2 regions of the Alkaliphilus flagellatus genome follow, and region 2 is predicted to be linked to the other one. Evidence: a T-box and tRNA genes for the amino acid it is inferred to sense, from the RefSeq annotation. Region 2 holds a T-box; the other holds one or more tRNA genes.

Region 1 (8,809 bases), on a different contig from region 2:
CTATAGTCAGAATGTCCTATTAATTCTCCTTTTTCATCAACCAGCATAATATAACTTCCATCTGAAATCTCTATAGATGATATTTCCTGCATTACTTGTCTTAAACTAATTTTAGCAATAAATCCTCCTCTAAAATCTTCATTAATACCTCCAACAGGTACTCCTAAATCAAAAACAATTTGATTATCTATATCTATTTTAGGACTTCCGATAAAAAAATTTCCTTGTTTAAGTTTTCGAAACTGAGCTTCCTCAGATATTAATTTTAGGTCTTTAGAAGAAATAGCATATCTCTTTGAAACCTTTACTACTTCCTCGCCATGGGATGATACCATTACAATTTCCTCTAAATGTGGAAAGTTTTTTAATACACCATAAAGAAGATTTTCCTTTTGTTTTACATCATCCCCATCAAAGACTTCAGAATTAGTTAGAGAAATAGTTTCTAGAGAAGTTTGTAAAGTTTTGACCAAATCAGAAACTGCATAGGAAACTCTAGATGCAGTTAAAGCATGCTGTTTGTGAATAGATGCTTCTACCTCTTTTTTGATAATTTTCATATTATAAAAACCTAAGAATAATAAAGGAATTATCGAAATAATTATCATCATAAGCATCAGTCTTAATTTGATGCTATTATACCAATAACTTCTAGTTTGTTTTTTCATAATAAATTACCTTTCGCTGTTGTGTACAAAGTGGTCTACAAATGGCATTTTCGTGGTTTCAATATCTACCCCCAATTGCCTAGCTGTGTCTACATTAATATATAGTTCTAGCCTCTCTGGAGATTCTATTGGTATTATCCTAGGATCTTGTCCTTTTAGCATATTCGCCACTATTCTGGCAGCCTGTACCCCTTCATTCTGACTAGTACTTCCATAAAAGGCCAACACACCTTTCTCTACCTGTCGATCAGTAATTCCCATAACCGGCACTTGATTTTCAAGAGTAATTTCAACTATCGAATCTAGCATAGATTCAAATAACAAACTACACATTAGCATTACACCATCTACATAGTCACTTTTTTCATTTAAAACTTCGACGACCTCTTTCTGGTTAGTTACAGGAACAATATGCAATTGTATACTTAATTTTTCAGCAGCATCATATAAAAATTCAGAGCTGGGTCCAAATGGTGTTGTTTCTGGATTATATAAGACTAATACCTTTTCAGTGTCTGGAACTAACCTTTTTAAAAATTCGAGTCGTTTTCCTGATAATTGAACATAATGACTATCTACTCCAGTAATATTACAGGCAGTAGAAATATTACCTTCCACAAAACCAAGCTCTACAGTACATCCAACGCCAATAAATGCTACTGGAATTTCTTTGTTTATTTCTTTGTTCATAGTAGCTTTTTTTGCTGCAGCAGTTTCAGAAGTGCCTGTAGTCACAATTGTATCTACTCCAACATCCACTAGTTCTTGTGCTAGCTGATCTAAGATTTCAACATCTCCTGAAGCATTCTTTATAATAATATCTACATTATCCTCTGAGAAACCGTATTGTTTTAATCCTTCATACATTCCTTCTACTTTAACTAGTCTTTCATCAGTAACGGTCAATACACCTATTTTATAGACTTTATGTTCTTTTTCTTCAGCATTTATTTGTATATACGTAGAATAATAAAATATCAAGATAGCTATGCAAATTATAAATAAAGACACGAATATTATTCTTTTCTTCATTAGTCAATCTCCCTTTATACAAACAATCTGTCATTTTTTTAATTTGTTTCGTGACACTAATACTTGAATATTTTATTCAATGTTTCAATATATACTTATATTCTATAATAATATAGGTAAGAGGGCAATAAAGTTTGTTATTTCCCAAACATCTTGTAATAAAAATAAAACCTGTATTCCTACGGATACAGGTTTTATACAAATAAATCTTATTCTAATATAAGATTTATTCTCTATATTATTAAGTTCACAAAGTCTAATACTTAGCTAAGTTTTCTCCTAGCTGCTTGCACTTGTTTAATCCGTCTTCTTCTGGAGTTAAGTTAATAATAAGTCCTTCCGCTATTACATTAGCTCCATATCCCTTCATTCTTTCTTCCCAATTTTTCATCCATTCTCCATCTCCCCAGTCATAGGAACCAAAAACAACAACAGGCTTTCCTTTGATTTTTTCATTATTTAATGATTCTACAAATGGCTCCATTTCACTATCTTCTAACTCTTCTGCTCCCATAGATGGGCATCCTAAAGCTACAGCATCTGCATCGAAAACATCTTCTGAAGATGCTTCGCTAACATTCTTTAAGATTACATCTATGCCCTCTACTTTAGCACCTTCTGCAATTGCTTCAGCCATTTTCTCTGTATTACCTGTACCACTCCAATAAATAACAGTTACTTTTTTCATTTTAAATAAGCCTCCTCTTATATTATATATTGCTAAATATGTAACTTTCATAAATACAGAATTTAAACCATTAATTCAAACATACTTTTAAAATCAGCTTTTATTATGCTGACTGTACAATCATTTCAGGTGAGCTTTTTTCCAACATCCTACGTATTTGTTGTTTTGCATTATTAAATTTTACGTACTTTTCATCAGATAATCTGCTATCTCCATATACATTCCAGCCATTTATTTTAGTAAGTTTTAAAGAAGGATGACCCATAAATCCGATAACATCTTTTAAAGGATATCCTAAAAAAATACCAATTTCATGGGGTATGCTATCTTCTTCTATTTTTTTTATTAAATGTCCTAAATAGTTGTCTAAAGAATATTCCTCTCCATATCCCAACTTTTTTAAAAACACTAAGTTCCTTAAATCTAACAAGGTCGAATCTAATAGCTTATTATTATAAAATAGTATCTTTTTGCATCCATTAAAAGCTACAAATTCCTTATAGGATACTTTATTACACTTACTAAAAATATCTTTAATTCTCCTAAGTTCTAAATTATCTTTTTTAGGAAAACTAACAATTTCTGCAGGTTTCTCTCCTAATAAAACAGGTCCTAGAAGTTGAACAATCCATTTTTCAAATCCATCGTTCTGATCTTCATTGAAAAACAAGCAATTTTTATTACACTCTAACATTTACTCACCTTCACTTCTATAATTGATAATGATTGTTATTATCAGTATAAATGACAGAAATATATTTGTCAATAATTTATTATCTTTTGCTTTATAATAAAAAAAGCTTCCATCACAGTAAGCTATATATTTAAAAAAATCTCGAAATTATATAGAAAAAGAGACTATGAATCAAATTTTTGATCCATAGCCCCTTTTTTTCTAGATATTAATTAATATTTGTTACATTTGCTTTTATCAGAACAACTACTTCCACAACTACACTTATTATTTTTAGCGTCATTATATACTTTTCTTAAAGCAAATATTAAAATACCTCCAAAAATTAAACCAACTATTATATTTCCTGACATTATACCTCAACTCCTAATTCAGCACGTTTGGAATCCGTTTTTCTAATAGTTATAATAAGATAAATTGCAACAATAACAGCTATAATTATAGCTGGTACGAACCCTACTGCTGGCGTTCCATACACGATTAAAGAGCCAACTTGAGTCACTAACATAGCTAAAGTATAGCCTACAGCAAATTGGAAAGCTAACGCTCTAAACAGCCATTTTTTAGAACCCAGTTCCGAATTCATGGCCCCAATTGCTGCAAAACAAGGCGGAGTAAATAGATTAAACACAAGATAAGCAAATGCTGTTACAGGTGTGAAAAATTCTGTTAAAGCACCTCCAGGTAAATGCAGAGCCTCTTCTGAAGCTACAGCTAAAAGCACTGCAAATGTAGCAACAACATTTTCTTTCGCAATAAAACCTGTTATTGAGGCTGCCGCAAGTTGCCATCCAACAAATCCAAGTGGAATTAAAATAGGAGCAATTAATGTTCCAATGGAAGCAAGTATACTTAAGCTTTGATCTTCTACTGGTTTAAGTCCCCAACTATATGCTTGTGCAAACCATACAAGTGTATTACATACAAGTATAATAGTTGTGGCTTTATAAATAAAAGCCTTTGCTTTGTCTATCATTTGTAGAAAAGCATATTTTAAACTAGGTAATTTATATTCTGGAAGCTCCATAATAAATTGAGATGTATTCTCCCACACGAAAATTTTCTTTAATAAAAGTCCACCAACTATAATCATTCCAATAGCAATAATATACATACTAGGTCCAATCCAAATATTCTCTGGGAAAAATACTGCTGCAAAAAGAGCTATAATTGGAAGTTTAGCACCACAAGGTACAAAAGGAGTAAGAATTGTAGTCATTCTTCTTTCATTAACATCTTCAATTGTTCTTGTTGCCATAACACCAGGAATGGCACAACCAGAACCTACGATCATTGGTATAATAGATTTACCAGACAATCCGATTTTTTTGAAGAATCGATCCATTACTACTGCTACCCTAGCCATATATCCACAATCTTCAAGTAGTGATAGGCAAAAAAACAATACCATAACTAGAGGTAAAAAGCCTATAACAGCTCCGACGCCGCCAATAGCACCGTCTACAATAAGAGCTTGCAACAGTGGACTAACTCCCAGTCCTTCTAACAAACCATTTGCTACATCTGGTACTATTTCTCCAAATAGGGTCTCATTAAAATACTCTGATAAATATCCACCAAGTCCTTCTATAGAAAATGAAAATACTGCCCACATTATCAAGAAAAATATCGGTAACCCTAACCATTTATGTGCTACAATTCTATCAACTTTGTCAGAGAAACTAACTTCTCTAGCATCTCTTTTTTTAACTTGGCATTTTCTAATAATTTCATCTACAAATTTTTGTCGTGCGGTATCAGGATCTTTGGAATCTTTACCTACAAAATTAGGTTCAATTTGAGGTTTCTTTTCCTTACCAAGTTTAATAGCTTCACTAATTAAATTTAATAATCCATTTTCTGATGTAGCAGTAGTAGCCACAACTTTACAATTTAAAGCTTTACTTAAAGCATTTTGATCTACAACATCTCCTCTTTTAGATACAATATCACTCTTATTAAGAGCAATAATGACAGGAATCCCTAATTCCAAAAGCTGAGTTGTAAAGAATAAGCTTCTACTAACGTTAGCTCCATCGACAATATTAATAATTACATCTGGCTCTTCTCCTAAGATAAAGTCTCTAGTAATTGCTTCTTCACCAGTAAATGGTGAAATAGAGTATGTACCCGGGAGGTCAACAATTCTTACATCAACTCCATCTGGATTATACTTTTTCTTAAGATCTGACTCTTTTTTTGCTACGGTAACACCAGGCCAGTTCCCTACAGACTCCGCCTTCCCTGTAATTGCATTATACAATGTAGTTTTCCCTGAATTAGGATTACCCGTTAATGCTATTTTCATAGTGAATCCCCCTCATTATAAAAGTTTGTTTAATATTAATAATCATTATCAATAACAAAACAAATATAATATGCTATGATACATAGCATATCTATGATGCAATATTTGATACAAAACTAAACATTAAGTTTATGCTTCTAATACAATATATTTTGCCATATTTTCATCAAGTGCATATCTGCTATCTTTAATATTAACTATATAATTCCCTGCAAGTTTAGAAATAAGAGTAATCTCTTCTCCTTCAAAACATCCTAAAGTAAAAAGAAACTTTTTTATGTTTTCTTTACCTTCTACTTGTTTAATATTAAAGGTCTGACCGATCTTTGCTTTTGATAATAACATCACAATCTCGTCCCTTCTTACATTATATACTCATCTCGCTCTTATTGATAAAGAATATCATATTCAAATAGAATTGTCAATAGATCAAATTTAGAAATTGAATCAGCATAAATATTAGTTCATTTATATCCATTTTCTACTGTGGCCTAAGTATTTTTTAGTTTTTTATTTATATTCCTATATTTTACCTTATTTCTACTGTAAAATTTCCATAGTACAACAGGTTAAATGTAATAATTATCGAAAAGGGGTATGTATTTTGTGTAACAAAACTAAGTTGCTAGAATTAATCAATGAAATAGAAATTGTTAAGGTTGAGCTACATAACTTGATATGTAAAAAACAATACAATCTCACTGATTCAGAGGTAGTTAAACTGAGCGAATTACTTGATCAACTTTTGTCTCAGTATCACAATATAAAATAATAATTAATTAAGCATGTTTAACCTGTTGTGCTTATTATAAGCACAATACCCCTAATCTGAATCAGCATTAAAGGTTTTATGAAATGGTAATAAAATGACTACTAATAAATTAGTAGTCATTCTTAAAGGACTTTATACCGACTCTCATATGGGTGACCTTTTAATTCATACATAAATTCTGGATTAGAAGATCATTGCCTGGTCGTACCTGTTCAAATTGAGTTCCCTGCCGCTGGGCATAAAAAATATCAGCACCCTATGGATGCTGATATTTTTTGGCACGCCCTGCAGGATTCGAACCTGCGACCAACTGATTCGAAGTCAGCTACTCTATCCAGCTGAGCTAAGGGCGCATGTATTTAGATTATAAAATAGATACCTTCTAAATATAACATACTCTAATATTTTTTGCAATATACGTATTTTTCATTTTGTATAAGACACAGTAGTGTATATATAGTTGGAACTTTTATCATAAGACACATCATGTCAGCTCATATTAACTTACCTCTACACTTATTCTAATTGCTATATCTTTTTCTAGTGCAATATTTCTTGTACCGATTTATAATACTAGAAATACATAAATATATATTATCAAAAACAAAAAAGTTAGATTAGTTATCTTAATCTAACTTTTTACTTTGGCGTACCTACAGGGATTCGAACCCCGGACACATGGCTTAGAAGGCCATTGCTCTATCCTGCTGAGCTATAGATACCTATTTATTGGAGCGGAAGACGGGACTCGAACCCGCGACCCTCGCCTTGGCAAGGCGATGCTCTACCACTGAGCCACTTCCGCATGTGGTGCAGGTGAAGGGAGTCGAACCCCCACGGTTACCCGCTAGATCCTAAGTCTAGTGCGTCTGCCAATTCCGCCACACCTGCGTGTCTACGGCCTACCCGTAGAAAATATTAAGTTGGCTGGGATAGCAGGACTCGAACCTGCGAAATGACGGAGTCAAAGTCCGTTGCCTTACCGACTTGGCTATATCCCAACATTTGGGGTGGATGATGGGAGTCGAACCCACGAGTGCAGGAGCCACAATCCTGTGTCTTAACCACTTGACTACATCCACCATAAAAATGGCGTACCTACAGGGATTCGAACCCCGGACACATGGCTTAGAAGGCCATTGCTCTATCCTGCTGAGCTATAGGTACATGTTTAATGGAGCGGGTGAAGGGAATCGAACCCTCGCGATCAGCTTGGAAGGCTGACGTTCTACCATTGAACTACACCCGCATATTTAATTAATGTCTTAACATTTAATAATGTTACCATATAATCATTATTATGTCAAGTACTTATTAGTTATTAACTAAAGAAAAGTCGTATTGTGCTATCCTATCGACTTCTGGCGGACTTAAAATTCATACTGAACTTCCAAGTGCTCAGAATATAGCTACCATCCTAGAAGGTTCATTTAGCGACGAAATCTAGTATACATAATTTAAGATTAAACTTCAATCCATATAAATCTTCCTTATTAAAGATGTACATAAAATACAAAAGTTATACTTTGTTTTTCAAGGTTTTTCTTATTATTTCTCAAAAACTAATATTTAATAATTTTCATCAGATATCTAGCAATTTTACAGCTTTATATTATACTATATTTTTTATAGTACAAAGAGAAGGCAAACCGCCTTCCCCCTGAAACTATATATTAATAAAGTCCACCTTTATATTTTCTTCAATAGTAATAATACAGCAACTTTTTTCTGATCCACCTCTAGGCAAACTAGTACTGCCTGGATTAAGTAATACCATACCTTCTTCTACTGCATAAAATGGTATATGACTATGACCAAATATAACTATATCCGCATCATTTTGTTTACCTGCATAGAAGATTACATTTATATTCATTTTTACTCCATAATTATGACCATGGGTAATAAAAATTTTTTTACCATCTATTAATTCAATTCGTTCTTCTATGCCCCCTATGTCACAATTACCAGAAACTGCTACTACTTTAATATTATAATTTTTTTCTATATACTTTGCATCTTTATAGTTGTCTCCTGCATGGATAATTAAATCTACATCTTTTAAATGTTCCATGGCTAAATCAATATATTTACACATTCCATGACTATCACTAATTACACCTATTTTCAACCTACTCACCTTCTAATCGTGTTTTTAGCTCCTCTTTTAACTTTTCTAGAGCAATAGCACGATGGCTAATCTTATTTTTCCTTTCTTCTCCTAGTTCTGCGAATGTCTTACCATATTCCTCTATTATAAACAAAGGATCATAACCAAAACCAGACGTACCTTTTGGCTCGAAACCAATTACACCAGAACACTCTCCTCTTAAAACAACAATATCTCCGTTAGGAAATACAGCCGCCATGGCACAAACGAATCTAGCTTTCCTCTTCTCTAACGGAATATCTTTAAGTAGTTTAAGAAGCTTATCATTATTTTCCTTATCAGTTGCATGCTCTCCAGCAAATCGAGCTGAATATATTCCAGGCTGGTTATTTAATATATCAACCTCTAATCCAGAATCATCTGCAAGGGCTAGTTTTCCCGTTTTCTCCATAACTGTTTTTGCCTTAATTAGTGCATTTTCTTCAAATGTATTACCATCTTCTATTATTTCTAGTCCATCTAATCCAACATCCTTCA
Region 2 (8,809 bases):
GATCCCACACCATCATCTTCAATATAAAAATAAAAGTTTCCCTTAATCACTTCACATTTAATTTCTATCCTACTACACTTTCCATGACGCAAGGCGTTGGTTAAAGCCTCTTGAAGAACACGATAAAGCACAATACCTTCTTCTGGTAACAAATAAACCGATGGAATATTATAGTCTATTTCCACATTAGTATCTTTTTGAAAAGATTTTAACATGCTGATTATATCTTCAATACTTTTGTTAGGTTGTTCATTTAACGCAGCCACCGCTTCACGAGTTCCAACCAAAGCTTGCCTTCCATTATTTTTAATGTCTTTTAATAAATCGGAAATATCTTCATTTTTTTGATAAAGATGGTCCAACATTTCTATTTGCATAATCAATGAAGTTAGGCTATGGCCTACACTGTCATGAAGCTCTCCAGCTATTCTATTTCTTTCCTTTAAAGCAAGGGCCTCTTCTCGCATCTGGCTATACTCCTTTAGTTTATCGTAAGCCCTCAGAAGCTCTTTATATAATATTTCCTGCTGTGTTCTTCCTTCAAATTGTAATTTCCCATAGTTAATAAGTGTAACAATAAATGCTAGAGCTAAAAAGTTAAAGGAAAATTCTGCAATAGTTTTAGCATTAGGAATTACATAAAGGGCATAGGAAAACTTCCCCATGGACAATAAGGAAAAGAAAATGGCAGCTGTATTACCCCATCTTCTGCTATTTAAAGTAATGCCTACCTCTAATATGACAACTACATATAAAAAGTGGACGAAATAATTAACCAAATATTTTGAGTAATGTTCTAATAAAAATATTAAAATACCATCTAATAATATAATCCATGCCCACTTCTGCTGAAAAGACGGTCTAATCATTCCCCATAAAATATAAAATATAAATATTCCCATTAAAATAATAGCTCTTTCCTTAGAAGCATTTTCAAAGGCTAGAGCCAAACTGAATAAAATAGTTGCTAGTAAAGGCTTTGCAATGTATATAACTTTTTTCATAGATTGCACCTACCCATTCTATAATAGCCTTGTTAGATAGACATAAGAAATAACCTCTCCAACAATATATTATCATTAGAGAGGTAAAATATAAAATATTTTCTTATTTAACTACAATGTTATAAATTCTACCAGGAACATAAATTTCTTTTACAATTGTTTTGCCTTCTAGTAGATCAACAAGTCTTGTATCGTTTCTAAACTGCTCTTTAAGCTGATCTGCAGTTGCGTCAACAGCAATTACCATCTGTCCCTTAACCTTACCGTTAATTTGAACAGCAATCTCTACCACGTTGTCTATAGTCTTTGCTTCATCCCATACTGGCCATGTAGCTTCATAGACCATTCCTTCGAATCCTAATTCTTCCCATAGCTCTTCTGTAATATGAGGTGCTACTGGATTCAACAGTGTTAAAAAGATTTTCATATCTCCCTTTGTTACACTTCCGTGGTCGTAGAAATCATTAACAAGAGCCATCATGCTAGCAATAGCAGTGTTAAACTTCATATGCTCATAATCTTCACTAACCTTTTTAATTGTTTTATGAATATTACTTTCTAGCTTTTCTGTTAAATCATTGCTATCTACTAATACTTCTTGTAATCTCCATACTCTATCTAAAAATCTTCTACAGCCCTTTACTCCATTTTGCGACCAAGGTACACTCTTCTCAAAGTCTCCAATAAACATTTCATAAAGTCTTAATGTATCTGCTCCAAATTCGTTAACAACTTCATCAGGATTAACCACATTTCCTCTAGATTTAGACATTTTTTCATTATTTCCACCTAAAATCATACCATGGGAAGTACGTTTTGCATAAGGTTCTGGTATAGGAACAACTCCACAATCGTATAGGAATTTATGCCAAAATCTTGAGTATAGTAAGTGTAGAGTAGTATGCTCCATACCACCGTTATACCAGTCAATCGGTAGCCAATAATCAAGGTTTTCTTTACTTGCTAGCTCTTCATTATTGTGTGGGTCTGTATACCTTAAGAAATACCATGAAGAACCTGCCCATTGAGGCATTGTGTCAGTTTCTCTTTCTGCATTGCCACCACATTTTGGACAAGTAGTTTCAACCCATTCTCTAACATTAGCCAAAGGAGACTCTCCATTATCTGTAGGCTCATAGCTTTCTACCTCTGGCAGTAGTACTGGTAACTCACTTTCTGGCACTGGAACCCATCCACATTCATCACAATAAACTAGTGGAATTGGCTCTCCCCAATATCTCTGACGTGAAAATACCCAGTCACGAAGCTTGTAGTTTACTTTCCGTGTTCCAAGACCCTTTTCCTCTAACCATTTGCTAATTTTTTCTTTAGCATCTTTTACTTCTAACCCGTTTATAAAGTCAGAGTTAACTATTTTTCCTTCCTCTGTATCAGTATAAGCAGCTTCTTCTACATTACCGCCTGCAACTACTTCTACTATAGGAAGACCAAACTTTTTAGCAAACTCCCAGTCTCTTGTATCGTGCCCAGGTACAGCCATTATAGCTCCTGTACCATAAGACATCATTACATAATCTGAAATAAAAATAGGTATTTGCTTACCAGTAGCTGGATTAATAGCTTCAACACCTTCAATTTTTACCCCTGTCTTATCCTTTACAAGCTCAGTTCTTTCAAATTCAGATTTTTTACTAGCCTCTTCTCTATAATGAAGAAGATCATCCATATTTTTAATATAATCTGCTAGCTCCTCGATATATGGATGTTCTGGAGAAATTACCATATAAGTAGCTCCAAATAAAGTATCTGGTCTTGTTGTATAAACAGTTATTTTTTTATCTCCAGTAATCTCAAAATCAACTTCCATACCTTCAGATCTGCCTATCCAGTTTTTCTGCTGAATTTTTACTCTCTCGATGTAATCTACTAAATCTAAATCATTTATAAGTCTTTCAGCGTATTTTGTAATTTTAAGCATCCATTGGTTTTTCTGCTTTCTAACTACTTCCCCACCACATCTCTCGCAGCCACCATTTACTACTTCCTCGTTAGCAAGACCAACCTTACAGCTGTTGCACCAGTTGATGGACATTTCCTTTTTATAGGCTAATCCCTTTTCAAAAAGTTTTTGAAATATCCACTGAGTCCACTTGTAATATTCCGGGTCTGTAGTGTTTATTTCTCTCGACCAGTCGAAGGACATACCCAAAGCTTGTAACTGTTCTTTAAATTTTGCAACATTTTTTTTTGTAACTATTTTTGGATGAATTTTATTTTGGATAGCATAGTTTTCTGTCGGAAGTCCAAAAGCATCCCATCCCATTGGATATAGTACATTATATCCTTGTAGCCTTCTTTTTCTAGAAACAACATCAAGTGCTGTATATGGACGTGGATGTCCTACGTGTAGTCCCTGGCCTGATGGATAAGGAAACTCAATTAAAGCATAGAACTTTTCCTTGTCCTTATCATTTGAAGCATGGAAAGCTCCCTTTTCTTCCCAAATTTCTTGCCATTTGCTTTCAATATCCTTTGGATTATATTGCTTCATTTTCTTCAACTCCTTTATTAATATTAAGTTGTTGTAAATTATTGATTACGCAGTTTCGCAACTCAAATTTATTTGCTCCCTTCGGTCACATAAATTTGGTGCTCATTGGGTTTGACCTACCATCAATTTGCTTCGCAAATTGGGTTAGGTCATAAAAAAGACCCTTCATCCTCTATAATATAGAGGCGAAAGGCCGCGGTACCACTCTATTTGATTATCTTCATATCAATATATTGCCACAAAGACATCTATGACACTCTAAATAATCATCTCAATAACCGTAACGAGGTTGACCGATTAGGACTACTACTATTTCGCCCTAATAGCTCTGGGACGAGTTCAGCTAAGATCATTGTTATCTTCCACCAACCGATAACTCTCTAAAAATGATACAATAACCTACTACTTCCCTTCATAGCAAACTATTTAATATACTATTAAGTTGTATTGTATTGTACTAAATTATTCATCAAAAAGCAAGGATTTTTTGTTTATATTTCAAATATTTTCATTTAAGCCTGTCTAGGAAGCATTTTACCGTCTTCTTTATCACTCCAAATCCATACTAGAGCAAATCCAATAATAAATAATGCTACAATCCATAGATTTACAGTAGAAGGTAAAATACCTCTAGAAGAGCCTACTATTAATCCTGCAAAAAAGTAAGAGATCATACCTTTATATTTATCATAAAGCTTGGCCAATATATTTAATAGTAAAAATATACCTAATAAACTACCTGTTCCAAATACAAGTAGGTTTACAATCTCCAGCTCCTTTATAGAAAATAACATAATGTCATATATGCCCATCAAAATTAAAACAGAACTACCAGGAATCCCCGGAATAATCATGGCCGCACTTGACAATACACCACCAATCAAAATCACTAGTAGACTTACATCCTCTGTTTCCATAGCAAGTCCTAGTGGTTCTCCAACCATTATTGCGCCTGTAACGACTCCAGCTATCAACATTCCTAAAAAGCTACCATTTATTTTAGGACAATCCTTTAGTACGGATTTAATAGAGGCTAGTAAACATCCTAATAAAAAGGCAACTGTAGCATCACGATAATTTTCAAAAACCAGAGCAAAGGTAAAGCCACCAACAAATATTCCTCCTATAATACCTACAGCTAATGGTATATATGGTTTTATATTTAGTTTTAATATATCCTTTACCATGTTTTCATACAATCCGAAAATAAGAAAAACTGTACCTCCACTCATACCTGGCATTACCATTACAAAACCTAAAATAATCCCTTTTATAAGCAAATTCATAAATTAGCCTCCTAAAAATATACGTCTATCTAATAATAAAACTTCGATATTATCTTGCAATGGAATGTAATATTAGACAATCACCTTCTCTACTTAATATACATTAAATATTGAATACAATGCAATATACCGAGTCAAATTTCAGAAGAAATGTATATAAATTTAAAGTATAAAATATTTTGAATTTTATGTTTTAAATGTTTTTATGGAGGTATATATATAACAAATAGAACCCGGTAACTCACTACCAATCCTAAGACAACCCCATTAAACAACTAGCCCGTTGCAGTTGTTTAAAACAGAACGAGTAGCAAATTAGCAGTAGAAATTTACAATATAATTGAAGTTGTTAGAGTAGTAATAAAAATTATTGCAGCTTTTATCGCAGAAGGAGGCGTTGCAAATCATCATTATCAACGAAGATCCACCAAAAACATCTGAGGATTGGCACAGCTACTTCCGGTTCTATTTAACATAGAAGGGGTTATTTCAAATTAATGAAATAGCCCCTTTTTTATTATAATAAAAAAGCAGCAAAGCTGCTTTCACGATATACTATTTAATTACCTCATGACACGCTCTACATCTAGCTTCATAGCTTTCCTTAGCACCCACCATAATAATAGGATCATCATACTTAGCTGGTTGTCCGTTAACAATTCTTTGAGTTCTAGTAGCAGGCATTTTGCACTTCATACATACGGCAGTAAGCTTAGTTATATATTCAGCTATTGCCATTAGGCTAGGTACTACTTGGAACGGCTCTCCTCTAAAATCCATATCAAGACCAGAACAAATTACTCTCTTACCCATATTTGCAGCTTTTTGACAAATATCTACAATGTCTTCTCCTAAAAATTGAACCTCATCTATTGCAAGTACATCAAATTCTTCACTTTCTATGTATTTCAAAACTTCACTGGCACTGGTTACAGAAATACATTCCAACTGTTTTCCATTGTGTGAAGTAATATGCTCAGTAGAATAGCGGCTATCTATTGCAGGTTTAAATGATAATACCTTTAGGTTAGCAATCTTAGACCTATTGACTCGCCTAATTAACTCTTCACTTTTACCTGCATACATAGGTCCCACAATCATTTCAATACTACCATTCTTGGAGTATTCGATAAAATCCATCATCGCGCCATCTCCTCTTAATTAACATGAAAAATCAAAAGTCGTCTAATGCTATCGCATTGATTTGTATAACACTTAAATTTTCAATATTCCTTTAAAAAAATGTTTAATTTATTACTAACCTTCAGCTTTTATATAGGTAGCAGAGATATTACTTTATATATTTTAACATAAAAAATCAAGGTTAGAATAGTTGTTTCTAACCTTGATTGAGGTCGTATATGATTGATATTACATACCAAATTTCTTTTTGAATTTCTCAACACGTCCACCTTTTTCGATATTCTTCTGTTTACCTGTGAAGAATGGGTGGCATTGTGAACAAATTTCTACTCTAAGCTCTTTTTTAGTTGAACCTGTTTTAAAAGTATTTCCACAAGCACAATGTACATCTACTTCTTGATACTCTGGATGGATATCCTTTTTCATTACTTTCACCTCTCTCCTCGTACAGTTGCTATATAAAGCTAAACTAAGTCTTAGTTTATAAGCAAATTTTAACTACTACATTATAGCATAAACCATTTATGCGTGCAAGGTATTATTAAGTCATCTATATTCGCTTTTTCAACATTTCAATGAACTGCTTATTATCTTTTGTTTCAATAAGAGAACTAATAATCTTCTCCGTAACATCCTGTACCGGACTATTTCCCATAGCCCTTCTAATACTCCAAATAGTTTCAAGCTCAGCCTGAGTTAATAGTAATTCTTCCCTTCTTGTACCAGATTTGTTGATATCTACCGCTGGGAAAATTCTCTTTTCAGACAGCTTACGATCTAAATGAAGCTCCATATTACCTGTACCCTTAAATTCTTCAAATATAACATCATCCATTCTACTGCCTGTTTCAACCAGCGCTGATGCAATAATTGTAAGACTTCCGCCCTCTTCAAGATTTCTCGCAGCACCAAAGAAACGCTTAGGTTTATGAAGAGCCCCTGGATCTAATCCTCCTGAAAGAGTTCTACCAGTAGGTGGAATAGTTAAATTGTATGCCCTAGCAAGTCGAGTAATACTATCTAATAAAACTACTACATCCTTACCATGCTCTACTAATCTTTGAGCACGATTTAATACCATTTCTGCTACTTTAATGTGATGGCTTGGCAATTCATCGAAGGTGGAATAGGCTACCTCTGCCTGAATCGAACGCTGCATATCAGTTACTTCCTCGGGACGCTCATCTATAAGAAGTACAATAATTTCAACATCAGGATAGTTTTTAGCTATACTATTGGCTATAGTCTGTAATAAAACTGTTTTCCCTGCTTTGGGAGGAGCAACAATTAAACCTCTTTGCCCTTTACCAATAGGTGCAATAAGATCGATTAATCTGGTAGATAAGCCCTGTGAATTTATTTCTAGATTGATTCTTTCCTTAGGATAAATAGGGGTAAGATCTTCGAAATTAGGTCTTCTTGTAGCAGACTCTGGGTTAAGTCCATTAATACTTTTTACATAAAGAAGAGCTTTAAATTTTTCACCACTCTTTGGTGGTCTTGTAATACCTGTAATCTTGTCACCAGTTCGCATGTTAAATCTTCTAATTTGGGAAGGAGATATGTAAATATCACTATCGCTAGATAAAAAGTTTTCTCTTCGTAAAAATCCATACCCATCTGTATGAATTTCCAATATTCCCGCTGCTATATTAACTTCTTCTCCCGGTGGAATTTCATCGGTCAAATGGTTAGGCAAACCCTTTATCCGTCTTTCTTGTAGTTTAGGTTCATCTTGTAGATTATTTTCATTAGAACTTTCATCTAAATTTGTTAACATAGGCTTTTCTTCTATATTCACTTGTTCCTGCTGGTCTTCTATTAATTGAATTAATTCATCTTTTCTATATTTCGATAGGTTTTTAATTCCTAAATTTTTTGCCATTTCTTTCAAGTCCGATAATTTCATATGTTCAAACTCTGGACTGCTCAATGTTACACCTCCAAAACATCTTCTAATCAAATTTTATCCGATAGGTAACAGTTCTAAAACTCCCCCTTTGTATAAGAGGGAGCAATAACAGTACATCTCCTAGAACCACATAACCCAAGGGTACTTGTGCCAATGTAGCACGGCTCGACACGCGTTCTGGTGGAATTAAAATTCCATCAGAACTGAAGTTTTTACTTATGGGATGGTAAATAAAGCACCCCACTATTATGCTGATTGTATCATTATTAATAACTTCAGTCAATAATTCTATTTTCAAAATAATGGATTTTAGCTATTAATATAGTTTATTACCCTCTCGTTATTAACATCTTGAAAATTATTTTGCTTTCTACCTTCTGCAATCAACTTACCATTTTCTATAAATAGCATTCTGTGAGAAACGCGTTTTGCAAATAACATATCGTGGGTTATTATAAGGATTGCCATATTTTGTTTAGCCAAACCTTCTATAATACTAGCAATTCCCTCCCTCATTTCTGGATCTAGTGCAGATGTAGGCTCATCAAAACACATTACTATTGGTTCTAAGGCACAAGCCCTTGCAATTGCAACTCTCTGTTTTTGTCCACCTGATAGCTGAAAAGGATAGACATAGGCTTTTTCTTCTAAGCCCAGCTTATTCAAAAGTATTTTTGCTTTTTCCTTAGCTGTTTTTTTATTCATCTTTAAAACATTGATAGGTGCCTCAACAATATTATCCATAACATTTATATGGGGAAATAAGTTGAAACTCTGGAATACATATCCTACCTTTCTCCTTATTGTTCTCATATCTTGCTTATTACAATAAACTATACTTCCTTCCTTATCATTACATAAAAAATATTCATCAATTTTAATTGTTCCACTATCACACTTTTCAAGACCATTTATACATCTTAAGAGGGTTGTTTTGCCTGCCCCAGAAGGT

Evidence for each region. A T-box is a leader RNA that pairs with one kind of tRNA and senses whether it is charged. The one in region 2 lies ahead of leuS (leucine--tRNA ligase), so its partner is inferred to be a tRNA-Leu.
Region 1: it has a tRNA-Leu gene. The T-box ahead of leuS (leucine--tRNA ligase) is inferred to sense a tRNA for this amino acid. The anticodon was not compared.

What each region holds. Positions count from the first base shown of each region.
Region 1 covers NZ_JAHLQK010000007.1:62,804-71,612, reverse strand. Annotated here, with positions in the region: gene KQI88_RS16720 (sensor histidine kinase) at 1-560, opposite strand, end outside; gene KQI88_RS16715 (ABC transporter substrate-binding protein) at 675-1,700, opposite strand; gene KQI88_RS16710 (flavodoxin) at 1,957-2,388, opposite strand; gene KQI88_RS16705 (DUF3793 family protein) at 2,492-3,082, opposite strand; gene KQI88_RS16700 (FeoB-associated Cys-rich membrane protein) at 3,295-3,435, opposite strand; gene feoB (ferrous iron transport protein B) at 3,435-5,390, opposite strand; gene KQI88_RS16690 (FeoA family protein) at 5,520-5,735, opposite strand; gene KQI88_RS18735 (Spo0E family sporulation regulatory protein-aspartic acid phosphatase) at 5,995-6,162, shown strand; tRNA gene KQI88_RS16680 (tRNA-Arg) at 6,439-6,515, opposite strand; tRNA gene KQI88_RS16675 (tRNA-Arg) at 6,808-6,884, opposite strand; tRNA gene KQI88_RS16670 (tRNA-Gly) at 6,893-6,967, opposite strand; tRNA gene KQI88_RS16665 (tRNA-Leu) at 6,971-7,053, opposite strand; tRNA gene KQI88_RS16660 (tRNA-Gln) at 7,087-7,163, opposite strand; tRNA gene KQI88_RS16655 (tRNA-His) at 7,169-7,244, opposite strand; tRNA gene KQI88_RS16650 (tRNA-Arg) at 7,253-7,329, opposite strand; tRNA gene KQI88_RS16645 (tRNA-Gly) at 7,338-7,411, opposite strand; gene KQI88_RS16640 (metallophosphoesterase) at 7,829-8,302, opposite strand; gene KQI88_RS18730 (XTP/dITP diphosphatase) at 8,295-8,809, opposite strand, start outside.
Region 2 covers NZ_JAHLQK010000003.1:314,185-322,993, reverse strand. Annotated here, with positions in the region: gene KQI88_RS09060 (sensor histidine kinase) at 1-1,004, opposite strand, end outside; gene leuS (leucine--tRNA ligase) at 1,108-3,516, opposite strand; T-box leader at 3,695-3,941, opposite strand; gene KQI88_RS09050 (undecaprenyl phosphate translocase family protein) at 4,029-4,802, opposite strand; gene KQI88_RS09045 (thymidine kinase) at 5,358-5,945, opposite strand; gene rpmE (50S ribosomal protein L31) at 6,174-6,371, opposite strand; gene rho (transcription termination factor Rho) at 6,496-7,878, opposite strand; gene KQI88_RS09030 (amino acid ABC transporter ATP-binding protein) at 8,167-8,809, opposite strand, start outside.